4 regions of the Methylobacterium sp. WCS2018Hpa-22 genome follow, and region 1 is predicted to be linked to each of the others. Evidence: predicted binding sites of a transcription regulator. Region 1 holds the regulator's gene; each other region holds the start of a gene.
The links. Region 1 encodes PhoB, which activates phosphate uptake and scavenging genes when phosphate is short. Its sites were predicted from a motif close to TGTCATNNANCTGTCAT; they were not measured.
Positions count from the first base shown of each region.

Region 2: RQI43_RS09775 (ceramide glucosyltransferase) is a predicted target of PhoB. The motif match lies at 1,478-1,494, and genes of this name have one in related genera.
Region 3: RQI43_RS14285 (inorganic phosphate transporter) is a predicted target of PhoB. The motif match lies at 2,186-2,202, and genes of this name have one in related genera.
Region 4: RQI43_RS15490 (CorA family divalent cation transporter) is a predicted target of PhoB. The motif match lies at 1,905-1,921, and genes of this name have one in related genera.

Region 1 is NZ_JAVTJA010000022.1:68,006-72,322, reverse strand. It holds gene RQI43_RS22415 (MFS transporter) at 1-597, opposite strand, end outside; gene RQI43_RS22410 (helix-turn-helix domain-containing protein) at 703-1,155, shown strand; gene phoB (phosphate regulon transcriptional regulator PhoB) at 1,627-2,328, opposite strand; gene phoU (phosphate signaling complex protein PhoU) at 2,417-3,142, opposite strand; gene pstB (phosphate ABC transporter ATP-binding protein PstB) at 3,229-4,047, opposite strand; gene pstA (phosphate ABC transporter permease PstA) at 4,094-4,317, opposite strand, start outside.
Region 2 is NZ_JAVTJA010000006.1:77,596-81,912, forward strand. It holds gene RQI43_RS09775 (ceramide glucosyltransferase) at 248-1,408, opposite strand; gene RQI43_RS09780 (histone deacetylase) at 1,605-2,504, shown strand; gene RQI43_RS09785 (TetR/AcrR family transcriptional regulator) at 2,511-3,104, opposite strand; gene RQI43_RS09790 (efflux RND transporter periplasmic adaptor subunit) at 3,193-4,317, shown strand, end outside.
Region 3 is NZ_JAVTJA010000009.1:223,669-227,985, reverse strand. It holds gene RQI43_RS14290 (HAD domain-containing protein) at 1-389, opposite strand, end outside; gene RQI43_RS14285 (inorganic phosphate transporter) at 498-2,135, opposite strand; gene RQI43_RS14280 (LysR family transcriptional regulator) at 2,415-3,317, opposite strand; gene RQI43_RS14275 (DoxX family protein) at 3,442-3,843, shown strand; gene RQI43_RS14270 (LLM class flavin-dependent oxidoreductase) at 3,980-4,317, shown strand, end outside.
Region 4 is NZ_JAVTJA010000011.1:3,929-8,245, reverse strand. It holds gene RQI43_RS15495 (Orn/Lys/Arg decarboxylase N-terminal domain-containing protein) at 1-748, opposite strand, end outside; gene RQI43_RS15490 (CorA family divalent cation transporter) at 810-1,838, opposite strand; gene RQI43_RS15485 (M10 family metallopeptidase C-terminal domain-containing protein) at 2,428-3,069, opposite strand; gene RQI43_RS15480 (hypothetical protein) at 3,402-3,596, opposite strand; gene RQI43_RS15475 (SWIM zinc finger family protein) at 4,175-4,317, shown strand, end outside.

The DNA.
Region 1 (4,317 bases):
GATCCGATGCCGTGGCAGGACGCGCACGAGCAGGCCGACGAGGGCGAGCGACAGGATCGCGGAGACCAGATAGACCGCTCGCCAGCCACCGATATCGGCCAGTATCCCGGCCGCGAAGCGCGCCGCCAGGATGCCGATCACGATGCCGCTCGTGACTGTACCGACCACCCGACCTCGTTCGGTCGGTGTCGCGAGCGTCGCGGCGAATGCGACCAGAACCTGAACCACGACGGCGAGCAACCCAACCGCCGCCATGCCGGCGAACAGGATCGCTCCGGACTTGGCCGTGGCCACCGCCACCAGCGCGAGCACCGACAGAAGCCCCTGGCCGAGGATGAGGCGACGGCGGTCGATGAGATCGCCGAGCGGCACGATGAAGATCAAGCCCAGCCCGTAGCCGACCTGGGTCAGGGTCACCACGAGCCCGATCGCGGCAGGCGAGATGCCGAACTCCTGCGCCATCGCATCGAGCAGGGGCTGGGCGTAGTAGATGTTGGCGACGCCCAAGCCGGCGGCGACGGCGAAAATCAGGATCGTCGTCCTGGGCAAGGCCCCCTCCGGCTCGGTAGAGGTTCGCTCATCTCTTCCGTGCGTCATGGCGGTCCTGTCGATGACATCCGATCTGGTTTTATCTTGAGACCACTTGTGACCGGCCCATTCCAGTTCTAAATTGAGACCAGCTTGGAACGGGAGCGTACCTTCGTGGCAAAGCGCGTCAGCCTCTGGAACGCCGGGTGCCCGGTTGCGCGCGCGCTCGATGTCATTGGCGACTGGTGGTCGCTCCTCATCATCCGCGATGCTTTCGACGGTGTGCGGCGCTTCAGTGAGTTCCAGACTGGTCTCGGCATCGCCAAGGGTATGTTGGCGACCCGCCTTCGCGACCTGACCGAACGGGGAATTCTGGAGACGGCGCCCGCCTCGGACGGGACCGCCTACCGGGAATACGTCCTGACGGAGAAGGGGCGCGGCCTTTTCCTCGTCATCGTCGCGCTTCGACAATGGGGGGAGGCTCATCTCTATGGGCCGACCGATCGCCGGTCTCGCTTGGTCGATCGTGAAGTCGGGGCTCCGGTCGCTCAACTCACCTTGCGATCCGCCGATGACCGTCGTCTCGGTTGGTATGACACGCGGGTGCTGAAGCCCGACGTCACCTGACAAGGTGACGTAGCGACATCGAAAGCGGATAAACCGCATGTTGGAGCGGTCGTTTCAGCCCATGATCAATGTCCGCTCTCAGCGGATGGCGGCGGCCGCAGGGCCCGTCGACGTCGGGTCGAAAGCGGACCCGGCAGCGGGCACCAAACGTCGGAGTTCCGCCAGCAGGTCTGACGGATTCAGACATCTGCCCGACGGCTGTTCCCTCTATCCAGGAAGATTCGACAGGCGCGACCGCCACCCGTCCCCTGGAAAAGGAGGGGAACTCATGCTGCCCGCCAGATGGGTGAATGCCTGAGCCCCCCGGGGCGAGCACATGCCGGAACGGACAGACGTCCGAGATCGAACGCGCTATCTCGTGGCGGCCGGAATGGCATCGGTTCGCGAGGATCGCCCGGAGGCAAGGCGACCCGCCATCGTCACGTTGGGGACGCTCTTTCCGGACGGAGCGGCGCGAAGCCGGCCGTGGCCTCACTCGTCCGTGGAGAACATCTCGTCGAAGGAATAGCCGGAGCCGCGCACGGTGCGGATCGGGTCGCTCTGGCGCGGGCGGTTGATCGCCTTGCGCAGGCGGCCCACATGGACGTCCACCGTGCGCTCGTCGATATAGACGTCGTGGCCCCAGACCCCGTCGAGCAGCTGCTCGCGCGAGAACACGCGGCCGGGGCTCTGCATCAGGAATTCGAGGAGCTTGAACTCGGTGGGCCCGAGATGGATCTCGCGGCCCTGCCGGCGGATGCGGTGGCTGACCCGGTCGAGTTCGATATTGCCGGCCACCAGCAGGTCCGACACATGGGTCGGCTTGGCCCGGCGCAGGAGCGCACGCACCCGCGCGAGGAGCTCCGGCACCGAGAACGGCTTGACGATGTAATCGTCGGCGCCGGTGCCGAGGCCACGGATGCGGTCGCCCTCCTCGCCCCGCGCCGTCAGCATGATCACCGGCAGCCGCTCGGTCTCCCGCCGTGCGCGGATGCGGCGGCACAGCTCGATGCCGGACAGGCCGGGCATCATCCAATCGAGCAGGACGAGATCGGGAACCTGCTCCTGAAGACGCAGATCGGCCTCGTCGCCCCGCGCGGCGGAATCGACGACGAAGCCCTCCGCTTCCAGGTTGTAGCGGAGGAGGAGAGTGAGGGCCTCCTCGTCCTCGACGATCAGGATGCGCGTGTTCATGCGGATGTTTTCAGGGTGATGGCGACCGTCCCGGATGGACGCGACGGCCGCGCCGAGCGTGTGCTGGAGCGGCCGGCAGGGGCAGCGATCAGGCGCTGGCGGGCATCGACACGGTGGCGTAGTTCGACGCGTCGTTCTTCGGGCGGTCCCGCTCGGCGAGCTCGTTCGTGCCGGTGACGAGATAATGGATCGTCTCGGCGATGTTGGTGGTGTGATCGCCGATCCGCTCGATGTTCTTGGCGCAGAACAGGAGATGCGTGCAGAACGAGATGTTGCGCGGATCTTCCATCATGTAGGTCAGGAGCTCGCGGAAGAGCGAGTTGTAGAGGGCGTCGATGGAATCGTCGCGCTCCCACACGTCGAGGGCGGCCTTCACGTCCTGGCTGCCATAGGCGTCGAGGACGTCCTTCAGCTGCTCCTGCACCAGATCGCCCATATGCTGGACGCCGATGACGATCTTCTGCGGCTGGATCTGATCGGCGATGGCGACCACGCGCTTGGCGACGTTCTTCGACAGGTCGCCGATCCGCTCGAGATCGTTCGAGACGCGGATCGCCGATACCGTCTCGCGCAGGTCGATGGACAGCGGCTGGCGCTTGGCGATGAGCAGGATCGCCCGCTCCTCGACCTCGTGCTGGATCGCGTCCAGACGCTTGTCGGCGGCGATGACAGCCTGGGCCAGGGGTACGTCCCGGCGCACCAGGGCATTGCCGGAATCGGTCATCATCTTCTCGGCGATCCCGCCCATCTCGGAAATCGAGCGGCGCAGGTTTTCCAGTTCCGTGTCGTAGGAACTGACGATGTGGTTGGGCATGCTCGCACTCCTCGACCGAGGCCGCCCCTGGCAGCCCGCATCGCATAGGATCGGGACCGGTGCCGCGGAACGCGGCCCCGGCGGGCTCAGCCGAAGCGGCCGGTGATGTAGTCCTGGGTCTGGCGCTTCTCGGGGTTCATGAAGATCCGTGTCGTCGGGCCGAATTCGACCAGCTCGCCAAGATACATGAACGCCGTGAACTGCGAGATGCGCGCGGCCTGCTGCATGTTGTGGGTCACGATGACGATCGTGAATTCCGAGCGCAGCTGCTCGATCAGCTCCTCGATGCGGCCCGTGGAGATCGGGTCGAGGGCCGAGGTCGGCTCGTCGAACAGGATCACCTCGGGACGCTGGGCGACGGTGCGGGCGATGCAGAGACGCTGCTGCTGACCGCCGGAGAGACCCATGCCGGATTGCTTGAGCTTGTCCTTCACCTCGTCCCAGAGGGCGGCCTTGCGCAAGGATTCCTCGACGCGCACGTCGAGATCGGCCTTGGGCAGCTTCTCGTAGAGACGCAGGCCGAAGGCGACGTTGTCGTAGATCGACATCGGGAAGGGCGTCGGCTTCTGGAACACCATGCCGATGCGCGAGCGCAGCTCGTTCAGATCGACCTTCGAATCGAGCACGTTCTGCCCGTCGAGGAGGATCTCACCCTCGGCGCGCTGCTCCGGATAGAGGCTGTAGATGCGGTTGAAGGTCCGCAGCAGGGTCGACTTCCCGCAGCCCGACGGGCCGATCAGGGCGGTGACCTGGCGGTCGTGGAAGTTGAGGTTTACCGACTTCAGGCCGTGGAACGAGCCGTAATAGAAGTTCAGGTCCTTCACAGCGATGCGGATGGGGGCCTGATCGTCGGCCTGGTGGCGACCGGTCAGCTGGGCCTGCGTGATCGCGGGAGCGGCGTTCATCGGATGCGTGTCCTTGTCGAAAACGGGGTGGGACGGGGGCGCGGGATCAGCGCGCCCGCTCGCTCTTGATGACGAAGCGGGCCACGATCGACAGGGCGAGGATCGTAGCGGTGATGAGGAGGGCGCCGGCCCAGGCGAGCTGCTGCCAGTTCGAGTAGGGCGAGAGTGCGAACTGGTAGATCATCACCGGAAGGTTGGGGATGCCGCCCATGAGGTTGGGCGAGAACCAGCTGTTGTTGTTGAGCGCGGTGAAGAGCAGCGGCGCGGTCT
Region 2 (4,317 bases), on a different contig from region 1:
AGGGCATCGAACTCAGGTGAGAGCGCTATCGCGTGATATTCGTGGACATATCTCCGTCATTCCGGGTCGCCGACGGCGAGCCCGGAATCCAGAACCACCGAGGCTGCCATGTCGAGCACAGGTTGAGGCTCTGGGTTCCGGGCTCCGCTCCGCGGACCCGGAATGACGGTGAGGGGACAAAACCCCGGAGGCCGTATCGAATAAGTCTGTGCCTTAAAGCCGAGTTCGGAGTCCGGCGTATCCGCCGTCAGGCCGCGGTGGCGCGGGTGCGCAGGCGCGGCGTCTCCTTGGGGCGGATGTCCATGGCGTTGCCGCGCCAGACGATGGCGCTCTGCATCCAGGCGCTGACCCACATGATGGGGAGGATGGCGTCGCGAAGCAGGAAGGCGAGGAAGAGCCGGGGCGAGCGGTGCCACCCGGCGCGGGCCGCGAGCGCGTATTCGGCCCCGTACCAGAGCATCGCCATGACGACGACGCCGATCAGGACTGGAGTGCAGGGAACGCAGAGGGCCGCGATCGCGAAGGGCAGCACCGTGCCGGAGCCGATCTCGGGCGCGAAGAAGTGCGGGAAGGTGACCCGGCGCAGACGCGCCCAGCGGACCTGCCGCGACCAGACCTCGCGGAACGCGCGGGTGCCCAGGGGCTGGTCGAAGGGCGAGGCCACGAGGTGGACCCGCTTGCCGGCCGCGCGAACGAGCTTCGTCGCCGCCGCATCCTCGGCGATCTCGGCGGCGAGCGCCCGGATGCCGCCATGCCCGTCCAGGAAGGGCTTGTGCCAGAGCATGCTCTTGCCCTGCGCGAAGCCGAGGCCGAGGCTTTCGCCGGTATATTGCCAGCGTGCCTGGAGCGTATTGAGGAAGGCGCATTCCAGTTCGGCGAAGAAACCGTGCGGCCGTGCGCCGATGGGCGTGGAGCAGACGAGGCCCGTATCGGGCCGCCACGAGGCCTGCAGCCTCTGCAGGTAATCGGGCGGCATCAGGACGTTGGAATCGGCCAGCACCACCCATTCGTGGCGGGCCGCCTCCCAGCCCCGCACGCAATTGTTGAGCTTGGGATTGTCGCTGATTCGCTCGTCGCCGACGATGAGCCGTGCCGGCACCGTGGGATGGGCCGCCATCAGGCGGTGCAGCAGCGGGACGATGGGATCGCGGTCATCGGCGACGCAGAAGATCAGCTCGTAATCCGGGTGGTCGAGATGGAAGCCGCGCTCGAGCATCTCCTCGCTGAACGCTTCGAGGCCGCAGACCGGGCGAACGAGGGAAATGGGCGCGGCGCTGGGAAAGCTCGGGGTCCCGCGATTCCGGCCAATGCGCCATGCGGCGATGGCGATGCTAAGGAGATTGACCGAGGTCAGTGCGGCACAGAGCGAGAGCGCGACGATCGCGCCGGTCTCGATACTGCCGAACATGCCGCGCTCCCTCCGGGCCTCCGCCACCTGACGGAACCAGCCCCTGCCCAAGGCCGTAACAGACGGGCTATTTCAGTCGTATGACAGCGGCGCGGCCCCGATCTGCCGCCCGCCAGAGGGAAGGCTAGGGCGTGAGCGAGACGAGACCCTTGGCCGTTCGCGGAACTGCCGTTCGGCCCGGTCGGTTCGACCCGGCATGACCCCGCCCATCGTCGTCCACCCTGCCTATCAGGCCGTCCTGCCGGAGGGGCATCGCTTTCCGATGCGGAAATATGGCCGTCTCGCCGAAACGCTCGCGGCGCTCGGCCTCGCCCCCGCCGGTTTCGTCAGACCGGAGCCGGCCGACGCGGACATGCTGAAGCGCGCGCATCGATCGGATTACGTCGATGCCGTCCTGTCCTGCTCGGTCTCGCGGGAAATCGAGCGCGAGATCGGCCTTCCGGTGGATGAGAGCGTCGTGGCCCGCTCGTGTGCCTCGGCCGGCGGCACCCTCGCGGCGGCGCGGCTCGCGCTGGAGCATGGCCTCGCAGGCAGCGCCGCCGGCGGAAGCCACCATGCGCGGCGGGAGACCGGCGCGGGTTTCTGCGTGTTCAACGACGTCGCCGTCGCCGCCCTGGCGCTTCAGGACGAGGGCACGATCCGCCGGGCGCTGGTGGTCGATTGCGACGTGCATCAGGGCGACGGCACCGCCGATTGCCTCGCCGGCTCACCGGACCTGTTCACGTTCTCGGTCCATGCGGAAAAGAACTACCCGACGCGCAAGATCCCCGGCGACCTCGATCTGGGCTTGGTCGATGGCGTCGACGACGCGGCCTACGCGGCCGTTCTGGCGGCGCATCTGCCGGGCCTGCTCGACGGCCTCTCGCCGGACATCGTGTTCTACAATGCCGGGGTCGATCCGCACATGGACGACCGGCTCGGGCGACTGGCCCTCACCGATGCGGGCCTCGCCGCACGGGATCGCTACGTCATCGGAGAAGCACGCCGGCGTCGCATTCCCCTCGTGGCTGTGATCGGCGGCGGCTATGCCACCGATATCGACGCCCTGGCCGCCCGCCACGCCCTCGTCTTCCAGGCCATGGCCGCCCTCGCGTGAAGCCGCTCAGGGCGTCCCGCACGCATCCGGAGGGATCTCGCCCTCGGTCACGCAGCGCGCCACCTTTTCGAGGCCGTCGAAGAGCCGTTCGAGCTGCGCGCCCTCCATGGAATGGAAGCCCAGCGTCCGGGTGATCAGCAACCCCAGTGTCGAGAACACCAAAGCTGCGCCGATCCCCGGACAGGTCTCGATCTTCTCGAGGCCGGCGAGCCGTTCGCGGAGGAACGCGTTGAAGCCGGCGAATGCCTCGGGATTTTCTGCGGAGGCCAGAAGGAAGGCCCGCGGGAAGCCCTCTTCCTCAGCGTAGACCTGCCTCGCATGGGCGATCAGCGCGAGGGGGAGGGCCGAGGGACCCGGAACCTGCTCCGCTTCGAGCCGGGCAATGCCCTCCTTGACCTCCTTCAGCTTGCGCTCGGCCATGGCCGTGATGAGCGCTTCCTTCGAGGAGAAATGGTGGAGGACCCCGCCCTTGCTCAGGCCCGCCTCCGCCGCGACCGCGTCGATCGTCAAGGTGCGCGTACCCGCACGACGGATCAGGCTCTCGGCCGCATCGAGGATGATGCTTGCCCGGTCCTCGCGCCGTGTGCGCGGCTTTGCCATGTCATTGCCTTTTAGAAACCGTCTGGACGGTCTGTAAGATACCCGATAGAGAAGCGGTTCGATAGAGCTTATCCGGAATGGGGTCGTGGTGTCTGGTCTGACCAAGTCCATTCGACGAATCCGTGGCGCGGGGGCGGTCACCCTCCTCGGCCTTGCGGTCTCGGCCTCGCTTCCGGCTTCTGCCAAGGAGGCGGAGGACGTCTCCGCTGCCGGCGCGGCCAAGCAGAGCCTCGCCATCGTCCGGACGGCGAAGGCCGAGCGTAGCACCATCTCGGCCGATCTCGTCTTCACGGGCGACATCCAGGCCCAGTCGCAGGTCAACGTGGCGTTCCGTAACAACGGCAAGATCGCCACGCGACTGGTGGAGGTCGGCGATCACGTCACCGCCGATCAGGTCTTGGCCAAGCTCGATCCGCAGGAGCAGCGCGCCAACCTCAACAACGCTCAGGCCGCGCTGACCTCCGCCGAGGCGCTGCTGACCCAGGCAAAGGTCAATTTCAAGCGCCAGGAGATGCTGCTCTCCAGCGGATACACCACACGGCCGAGCTATGACGATGCCGAGCAGCAACTCCGCACGACCCTGGCCTCGGTCGAGTCCGCCAAGGCGGCACTGGGCACGGCCCAGGAGCAGTTCTCCTACACCGATCTGAAATCGGGCGTTGACGGCATCGTCCTGAGCCGCAGCTTCGAGGTGGGGCAAGTGGTCCAGGCGGGCCAGACCGTTCTCACCATGGCGGAGGACGGGCCGCGCGACGCGGTGTTCAACGTGTTCGAGGCGGTTCTCGCGACCCCGCCCGAGAGCAAGCAGATCGACGTCACCCTCCAGGCGGACCCGAAGGTGCGGACCGTCGGCACGGTGCGGGAAATTTCCCCGAGCGTGGACGCCGCCTCCGGCACCGTGAGGGTCAAGGTCGGGCTGAAGGACACGCCCGCTGCCATGACCCTTGGGGCCATCGTCGTCGGCACCGGCAAGTTCCGGCCGCAGACGGCGATCGTCCTGCCCTGGTCCTCGCTCTACCGCTGGGAGAACGCACCGGCCGTGTGGGTCCGCGATCCGGCCAGCGGCAAGGTCGCGCCGCGCAACGTGACCATCGACCGCTACTCGCCCAACACCATCGCCCTGTCCGGCGGTGTCGAGCCGGGCGAGGAGGTGGTCATCGCGGGTATTCAATTCCTCCGCCCGGGCCAGACCGTCTCGGTTGCCGAGAAGATC
Region 3 (4,317 bases), on a different contig from region 1:
ACCTCTACGTCGTCGAGGACGAGATAGTGCGTGATGTGGTTCCGGCTCGCGTGTTCGGTGATCTCATCACCGCGCCCGGCTTGCTCGGCGGGAAGCATCGCGCCCGTTTCGGCATTCCTGCTCGTCGGCAGGATGGCCGTCCGCCAGTCCGGGTGAAAGCAGTCCTCGGATAGGCCGGCTTCCACCAGTGTCGGGCGGCAATCGTCGACGCGCCATGTGGACGACACGACCACCTTCGCGTCGAACTCCCGTACGAGGGCGGCAACGAGGGCGACCTGGGTCGGGTTGAGCCTGTCCTTCCCGGCTTGCCGTTGAAAGTCCACCGTCGTGACGACGCCGTCCACGTCGAGGTAGATCGTCAGCGCTCCCGCCCCTGTTCGTTCGCTCAAGGGGCCAGTCCCGTTTCGTGAAGCAACCCTGCTTCGGCCGTGGACGCCTACCGCGGGACGCTGCGATCGTCCAGCATCGGGGTCCCGGCCGGCCACGTCGAGGCGCCGCTAGAACACGTGCCGTAGGATGAAGAAGAGGACGCCCGCCAGGGTGATGGCGGCCGGCAGGGTCAGGACCCAGGCCAGCGCCATGTTGCGTACGGTCGACATCTGCAGGCCCGAACCGTTGGCGGCCATGGTGCCGGCGACGCCGCTCGACAGGATGTGCGTGGTCGAGACTGGCAGACCGTAGAGTTCGGCGAGACCGATGGTGCCGGCGGCGACCATCTCGGCGGAAGCGCCCTGCGCGTAGGTGAGATGGGTCTTCCCGATTCTCTCGCCCACGGTGACGACGATGCGCTTCCAGCCGACCATCGTGCCGAGGCCGAGAGCCAGTGCGACGCAGACCTTGACCCAAGTCGGGATGTAGCGTGTCCCATCGTTGAGGAGGCCGGTATAGGCCTTCAGGGTACCGGCCTCGGTTTCCGAGAATGTCGCGCCGTTCTTCGGCAGGAGCCGGATCGCGTCGGCGGCGAGATACATGTCGTTGCGCAGGTTCGACGTCGCCGCAGCCGGCACCTGCTTGATGGCGCCGTAGGCCTTCACGTTATCGGCGATGTCGGTGGAGAGCGCGGCGAGGGCCCCGTACACGGCAGGCTGGTTCAGGTCCTTGGACTTGAGAGCTTCCGAGACTTGCTTGCGGGCCTCGGCGGCGTCAGGCTTCGGCGCGTTCCCGGCATGGCTGGCGAATACCGTGCTGGCGTTCTGGGAGGTCTGGATGAAGGCCGGGGTGGTGTCGTCCGCCATCGTGCGGTTGAGGGCGTAGGCGGTGGGGGCGGCGCCGATGAGGATGAGCATGATCAGGCCCATGCCCTTCTGGCCGTCATTGCCGCCATGGAAGAACGACACGAGCGTGCAGGTCAGGATCAGAAGGCTGCGAATCCACAAAGGCGGCGGGGTTTCGCCCTTGGGGGCCTCGTAGAGATCCTTGCGCCGCACGGTGAATTTGAGGGCCAGCAGCAGCAGGGCGGCGGCGACGAACCCGATGACGGGGCTGAACAGCAGCGCCTTGAACACGCCCAGGGCCTGCGCCCAGTCGACGCCCGAGGTTGCCTGTCCCTCGGGGGCCATCAACTGGTTGGCGAGGCCGACGCCGATGACCGATCCGATCAGGGCATGGGACGACGAGTTCGGCAGGCCGAAAGCCCAGGTGCCCAGGTTCCAGAGGATCGCGGCGATGAGCAGCGCGAAGATCATGGCGTAACCGGCCGACGACCCGACCTGCAGGATCAGTTCCACCGGCAGCAGGGTGACGATGGCATAGGCCACGGCGCCGGAAGACAGCATCACACCGAGGAAGTTGAAGGCGCCCGACCAGATGACCGCGACGAGCGGCGGCATCGAGTGAGTATAGATCACGGTGGCCACGGCATTGGCGGTGTCGTGGAACCCGTTCACGAACTCGAAGGCCAGAGCGATGAGCAGAGCCAGTCCGAGCAGCACGAAGGCGCCGATGGCGAGAGGCGACTGCCCCACCGCGTTCATGTCGGTCACGAGGCTGTAGAGCGCGTAGCCCAGTCCGGCGACCAGGACGAGCAGGAAGGCGATGACGCCGCCCGGATGAATGCCGTGGTCGAGCTTTGGCCCCGTGGCGGGCGCCTTGGCGCCCTGCGGCAGGCCGGTCGGAGCAGCAACGGCGTCGGACATGATGGCCTCAGGACCCGGGGGATCAACGATCCTGCCAGTAGGTCGCGCTCATAACAGTCCTGTGACATGCATTCAAAAAGCACCGATGGCGCTGGATTAAAGTCATCGACATGAACGTACGACGCGAACTCGCTCCGTGAAGCGTGCCAAGTGCAGGCGCTGCTCAACGTTGTCCGAATCCGTCCGGCCCTGTCGGATGGAACGACCACCTTTTTTCTTTGACTCTGACCTCGACCAATCTGCCGGCGCGGAGGCGTTCGTCGCTCATCATTGTTGGCGTCACTGGCCCGTGTCGCCGCAACGCAATTGGGCAATGAGCCAGCGCCCGGCCGGTCCCGGAGGCCGTTCCATCGGGTATACGGCCCACATCGGCAGGAACAGGCCGCCCTTCGGCAAAGCGGCGATGTCGAGCCGCACGAGGTGTCCGACGGCGAGGTCATCCGCCACGACCTCCAGGGGCATCCCGCCCCATCCGAGCCCCGAGCGCAGGAAAGCATGCTTGGCTCCGAGATCGGCCAGCCGCCAGGTCCTTGGCGAGAACACGCCGAACTCGCGCCCCTTCGTCAGCTCGCTGCGGTCGGTCAGGACGAGTTGGACATGCTCGGCCAAGTCGGCGGTCGGGATCGTCCCAGTCCTGCGCGCGAGGGGATGGGCGGGCGAGGCGACCATGACCAGTTCGATCTGGCGCAACGGCTCGCGCGCAAGCTCGGGCGGCAGCAGGGGCGTGGCACCCGCGACCGCGAAAGCGCAGCGCCCGTCGAGGACCGGCGCGATCACCGCCCCCAGGGTCTCGACCTGGATGCGCAGGGGCGTGGAGGGAAAGGTCGGCTGGAACGCGGCCACGGCTTGCGTGAGCACTTGGAACGGGAACAGGACGTCCAGCACGATGCTGACTTCCGCCTCCAGGCCGCCGGCAAGGTCCCGGGCCTGGGCCTTGAACGTCTCGGCGGCCGCTACCGTCGCGCGTGCATGGGCGAGCAGCACGCGGCCCGCCTCAGTCAGGACCGGATAACGGTTCGAGCGGTCGAAGAGCTTGATGCCGGATTGCGTCTCCAGGTTTGCCAGAGACTGGCTGACCAGCGACTGCGCCCGCCCGAGCTTGCGTGCGGCTGCGGAGAAGCTGCCGGTATCAACCGCGGCGACGAAAGTCCGGAGTTGATCGAGGGTGAGTTGGTCGAGCATCCATCTGTCCAGGTGATGGTATGCATCGAAAGATATAGGCTTCGATGGGGGATGGAAGGGGCCTACGGCTTAGCGCACAGCCGAGCCGGTCCGGAGTTCGGCGACATCGAACTGGATGTTCCTCATGTCACAGACCCTCACGGCCACCTCTGCTCCGTCGCGCAAGCTCACCATTGCGACATGGTCGTTGCAGATCCTGCTCGCTCTCGTGTTCCTGGCGGCGGGCGGCGCCAAACTCGCCGGGGTGCCGATGATGGTGCAGGTCTATGACCTCATCGGCGTCGGCCAATGGTTCCGCATCGTCACCGGCCTCGTGGAAGTCGCAGGCGCCGTCGCCCTCCTGATCCCCGGCTACGCGGCCTTTGCCGCCCTCTGGCTGGCCTGCACCATGGTCGGTGCCATCATCGCCCATCTGGTCGTTCTACCCACGCCGGTGGCCCCGGCTGCCGTGCTGCTTGCCCTCACCGGAACCCTGACCTGGCTGCGCCGAGACCAGGTCCTCTCGGTCCTGGGGCGCCGTCGCTGAGTAAGGGGCCGTTGCCCGGGATGGCCGCGGCCGACGCGAACGGATGCGGTGCCATCGCAAAGGGGCCGCGCTCCCATTCTCGCCTCATCGATCTGCACGCTTCTTCCATCTGATCGCACCAGAGAGACCGTCCGCCATGGAACTCGGCATCGACAGCTTCGCCGTCACCCTTCCCGATCCGGAAACGGGCCGGTCCCTTCCGGCGGCCGAGCGCATGGCGCGTCTGCTCGCGGAAGTGGAGGTGGCCGACCGGGCCGGGCTCGACGTGTTCGGTATCGGTGAGCACCACCGCGCCGAATTCCTCGATGCGGCTCCGGCCGTCATCCTCGCGGCCGCGGCGGCACGCACGAGCCGGATCCGATTGACAAGCGCCGTCACGGTGTTGAGCGCGGCCGACCCGGTCCGCGTCTTTCAGGAGTTCGCTACCCTCGACCTGATCGCCAAGGGCCGGGCGGAGATCGTGGTCGGGCGCGG
Region 4 (4,317 bases), on a different contig from region 1:
CGAGGTCGCCCTCCGCCACCAGGGCCGAGAGCACGATCTTGTTGGAGGCCGAGGTGCCGTTGAGGACGAAATAGGTCTTCTCGGCGCCGAAGATGACGGCGGCTTCTTTCTGCGCCTTCAAGGCCGGGCCTTCGTGGACCAGAAGGTCGCCGAGATCGAGCACGGAATTGTCGAGGTCGTCGCGGAACACGGCCTCGCCGAGATGCTCCACGAAGATACGCCCGATCGGCGAGCGGTTGTAGAAGATGCCGCCGTTATGGCCCGGGCAGGTCCAGAGCTGGTTGCCCTGCTCTGCGTAATCGACCAGCGCGCCGAAGAACGGCGTCTTCAGGGTCTCGGCATATTGCTTCACGCGGCTCACCAGGCCGCGGGCGATGTAGTCAGGGGTCTCTTCGGCCAGGAAGATGTAGCCGTCGATGAAGTCGAGCACTTCGACGGGGATGTCCTCCAGGCGCTTGCGGCGGACCATGATGACGATGGGCATTTCGAGCCCGCGCTTCCGCATCAGGTTGATGAGGGCAGCCGCTTTGCCGTCGAGGCCGCGCTTGCCCCAATCGACCACCATGCAGCCGATGGCGGCATCGGTCTGGACCGCGATGGCTGCGTCCTCCACGCGGCGGGCGCGGACCACTTCGAAGCCGAGCTTCTCCACAGAGCCAATGATCTGCTGGACGCGCACGCCCTCGAGGTCGTCCGGGTCGAAGTTAGGCGCGCACATGAGCACGGTGAAGCGGCGAAAGAAGTCCATGCGGGGGAAGGCTCCGGTGGTCGGATGAATCGAGGGTGTGTGGGCGCGTTCGCGTTCGGGATCAACCAGGCCGGCCGGCGAGATTGAGCCGGCGGATGACGACATAGACGGCCAGCGCCGCGAGCGCGCCGATGATCAGGGCGATCATGGAGCCGCTGTCGGATTCGGAAAAGAACAGGCCCTTGGTGTTCATGCCGAAGACGCCCGTGACCAGGGTGGGCGGCAGAAACAGGGCCGTGAGGATGGAGAGGGTGAAGAGCTGGCGGTTGGTCAGCGCGGTCGTGCGGGCGGCGATCTCATCCTGGAGAAGCCGGCTGCGCTCGGACAGGACATGCATGTCCCGGTGGAGCGAATCGAGGCGCTGGACCACGCGCGCCGCCATGGCGCCGACGGCTTCCGGCAATTGGTCGCCCTCCATGGCGGCCTCATCCTCGAGCCGGTGGAACACCGCGCGTAAGCCGGCGAGTTGACGGTGGGAGCGCACGGATTGGCGGCGGATCGGTCCCAACGGCCTGGCATCGTCGGCCTTGGCCTCGTCGAGCATGTCGTCCTCGATGGCATCGAGGGAGGAAGACAGGCGATCGGACGTGGCATTGAGCGATGCGATGGTGCTGCCGACGAAGCGCTCCAGCAGCTTTGCCGGGCCGGGAACGAGGGTACCGGACAGGACCGCGTCGCGGGCGGCGACCGCGCAGGCCGTGGCATGGCGACGGCCACTGACCAGATAGCCTGGACCGAGAACGCAATGGAGGCGGCCGTTCGGCTCTTCGCTCGACGACCCGTCGAAAGCGCGTTCCCGGTCGGCGATGACGAAGCCGGCATGAGGGCCATCGACGACGACACGCTGATGCTCGTCGCGGGCGAAGGTTGCGGCGGCGAGACGGGGCGGGCCAAGGCGTCCCTCAAGGATCAGCGCCTCGGTCCGCGCATCGACGAGATCGACGTGAAGCCAAACGAAGCCGTGTTCCGGGTCACCGAGGGAAGGAAGCTCGTCCCTCAGCGCAACCTGGCGTCCCCGTCCATCCGTGTCGAAGGCGAGGGCGAAGATCAGCCCCGGGAGGGACGATTCCTCAATGAGAAGATGCTGCATAATGCGTTCGCGGCGAACATGGCCGGCAAAATACCGGCTCACTATCGCGCTGGATCGCAAGGCTGGGCGACACTGTGATGACGACGAGGCGCGTCTGCTGCCATCGTATTCTCCCGATGGTTCAGACGACTCGCAGGGACGGGGCGGAGCGACGACGTCGATGGTCGAGCCGTGATTGGCCATCATGACGTGCATTCCGAGGGATCGCGCTGAGCGTCACCAGTCGCCTTCGCATCACGGCCGCCTGCGCGACATTCTTCGGTGAGCCTTGCTGGGCCAAGCGCTCGTGGAAGGGCATGCAGTGATGATGTACATCGCCTGTGCTTGCCGGCAGCATCTGCACTTCGCCGAGGTTCGTCGGACTGGGCGGAAAATAACGCCGCGTCGTCCGAGGTCTTCATCGTCGCTATTCGCGTCCAGCGTGCGGCAGGCCGTCGCTGGACATCTCTTCGGTTAGCTTCGTTCCGCCCCGTCCTGCATCCTCATTTCGTAAGACGATTCAGACTACCCTCTAGAAGTGAATTACCGACATACTACTAGATCAGGAGTCCAAAGTCCGCCCTACTCAAGGATCCTTTAGCAACATCTCTCAGGATGATACTGCTGCCAAGACCAAAATCATCGAACGTGACAAGAGTGTCCGCCCCCCGTTCAACATAGTAAGGTTGATATCCTCGAAGCTGCTCACGAGGGCTGACACGTCGAAATGATCGAAGCCCTTCGCAAAACCATAGACGTTATCCTTCCCAAAATTCATTTTGAAAGTGAAGGTATCAGCTCCCCCACCAGCATACAGCTTGTCGTTACCGGTGCCGCCATCGATCACCGTGTCACCCTCGCCGGCCCTGATGACATCGTTCCCCTTTGTCCCCGACACCGTGGCGAAGGTATCCTTGGCGTTCTGCAGGTTGACCGTGGTGCCTGCGGTCACGCCCGACAGATCGAGGGTTAGAGCTCCGCGCACATAGATCGTCTCGATACTCTTGAAGCTTGCGTCGGTGAACGTGAAAGTATCGGGTCCAAGAAGCAGGAGCCTGTCCTGCCCATCTTCCCCGTCGACCAGCGCTGGTGCATTGGTAACTGCCAGCTTGTCATTGCCGTCGCCGCTGATCAGTGTATCGGATGCTCTTAATCCCCGGAGGAAGTCGTTGCCGGCCAAGCCCGTCAGGATATTAATGCCACTATAGCCGATCAGGACGTCTTCGTATCGCCTACATGGCCGGCGAGGCACTTTGAGCCCTCGCTCCACCGGCGAATGACGCAGGATGGTGCCCCGCCGACATCGAATGCCATTCAGAATTGGTCATGGCTGCGGAACACTCGTCCGCTCCGACCCTGGACGATGTCGTTCCGCCGGGCCTCCGACGGTTCAAACCCGGATCGCCACGAGATCGGGGCCTCTCCCGCGTTGAGGGTCCGAACAGCGTTGAACCGAGGGCCGCGGCAAGGTGCGGGTTGGGCCGGAGCCCGCATGGGGAGAAAGGACATCCGCCGTCGGGAGATCGCCGGGCGGCACCGACAGGATCACCCCCGATCCCTGGACCGGATTTAGCCAGACAGGATCTAACGGTCCCTGTCCGCCTCCAGCTGTTTCATGAGCTCGGCAAGGCGAGGGTCGAGAGGCTCGTCGATCACGGGCTCGTAGAGGGCCTGCAACTCCTCGCCGAGACGCCGCCGGGTGGTCTCGGTCAGCGCGCTGTTGAGATCCCTGGTGCGCGGCCGGGGCCGGGCTGGCTCGCGATAGTCTTCAATGAGCATCGCCACTCCTTCGATAACACAAGAAATGTGAACGCCGGGATCGAAGATAGGTTCATATGTCGCTGTGAACGGGGTTTACCGCCCGAGGGAACGAGCGCGACGGAGATAGGCCCCTGAGTGCGAGAATACCTCCCGGCAGAAGTCAGCGCCTGCGTCGATCAGAAAGTCACAGCGTTGAGACTGCCCACAGAACTTCCGGTCACGGACGGGTTGCGCTCAGACCAGAATGACCCGTCGGGAGATTTTTTTGAGAATACCGAGCCATCGTTTTTACTTCGCAGACGACCATCGAACGAAACTGTAGCTAAGATATCGAGAGCACCTTTCGAGGTCGAGCGACGGCGGCGGGCTTGCTGATCGTTGACGAACGGACACCAGAGCACTGCCATCAGGGAGGACAAATACACCTCTGCGCCGCTTTTCTCATATATCGGCATTTCTGCCGCCTCTTTCTCACAGATGAAGATTTGTTTTATTCTTATTATAAACTTGAAATACAGATTTATGCTTGCGTTGCGGCTCGGGGCGGCTAGGCTCCCTCGAATCATCCAGCTTCGGAATCGCCGTCCCATCGCCATATGAGCCTCACTTCCGCGCAAATCCTCGACCTCGCTCCCGATGCGTCGAGCCGCAAGGCCGGGCAGGATCAGGCGAAGGCGGCCAAGTGGAGCGGGCTCGGGCGGGCAGGCGCCGTCGTCTGGGGCGAGATCAAGGGAAGCGG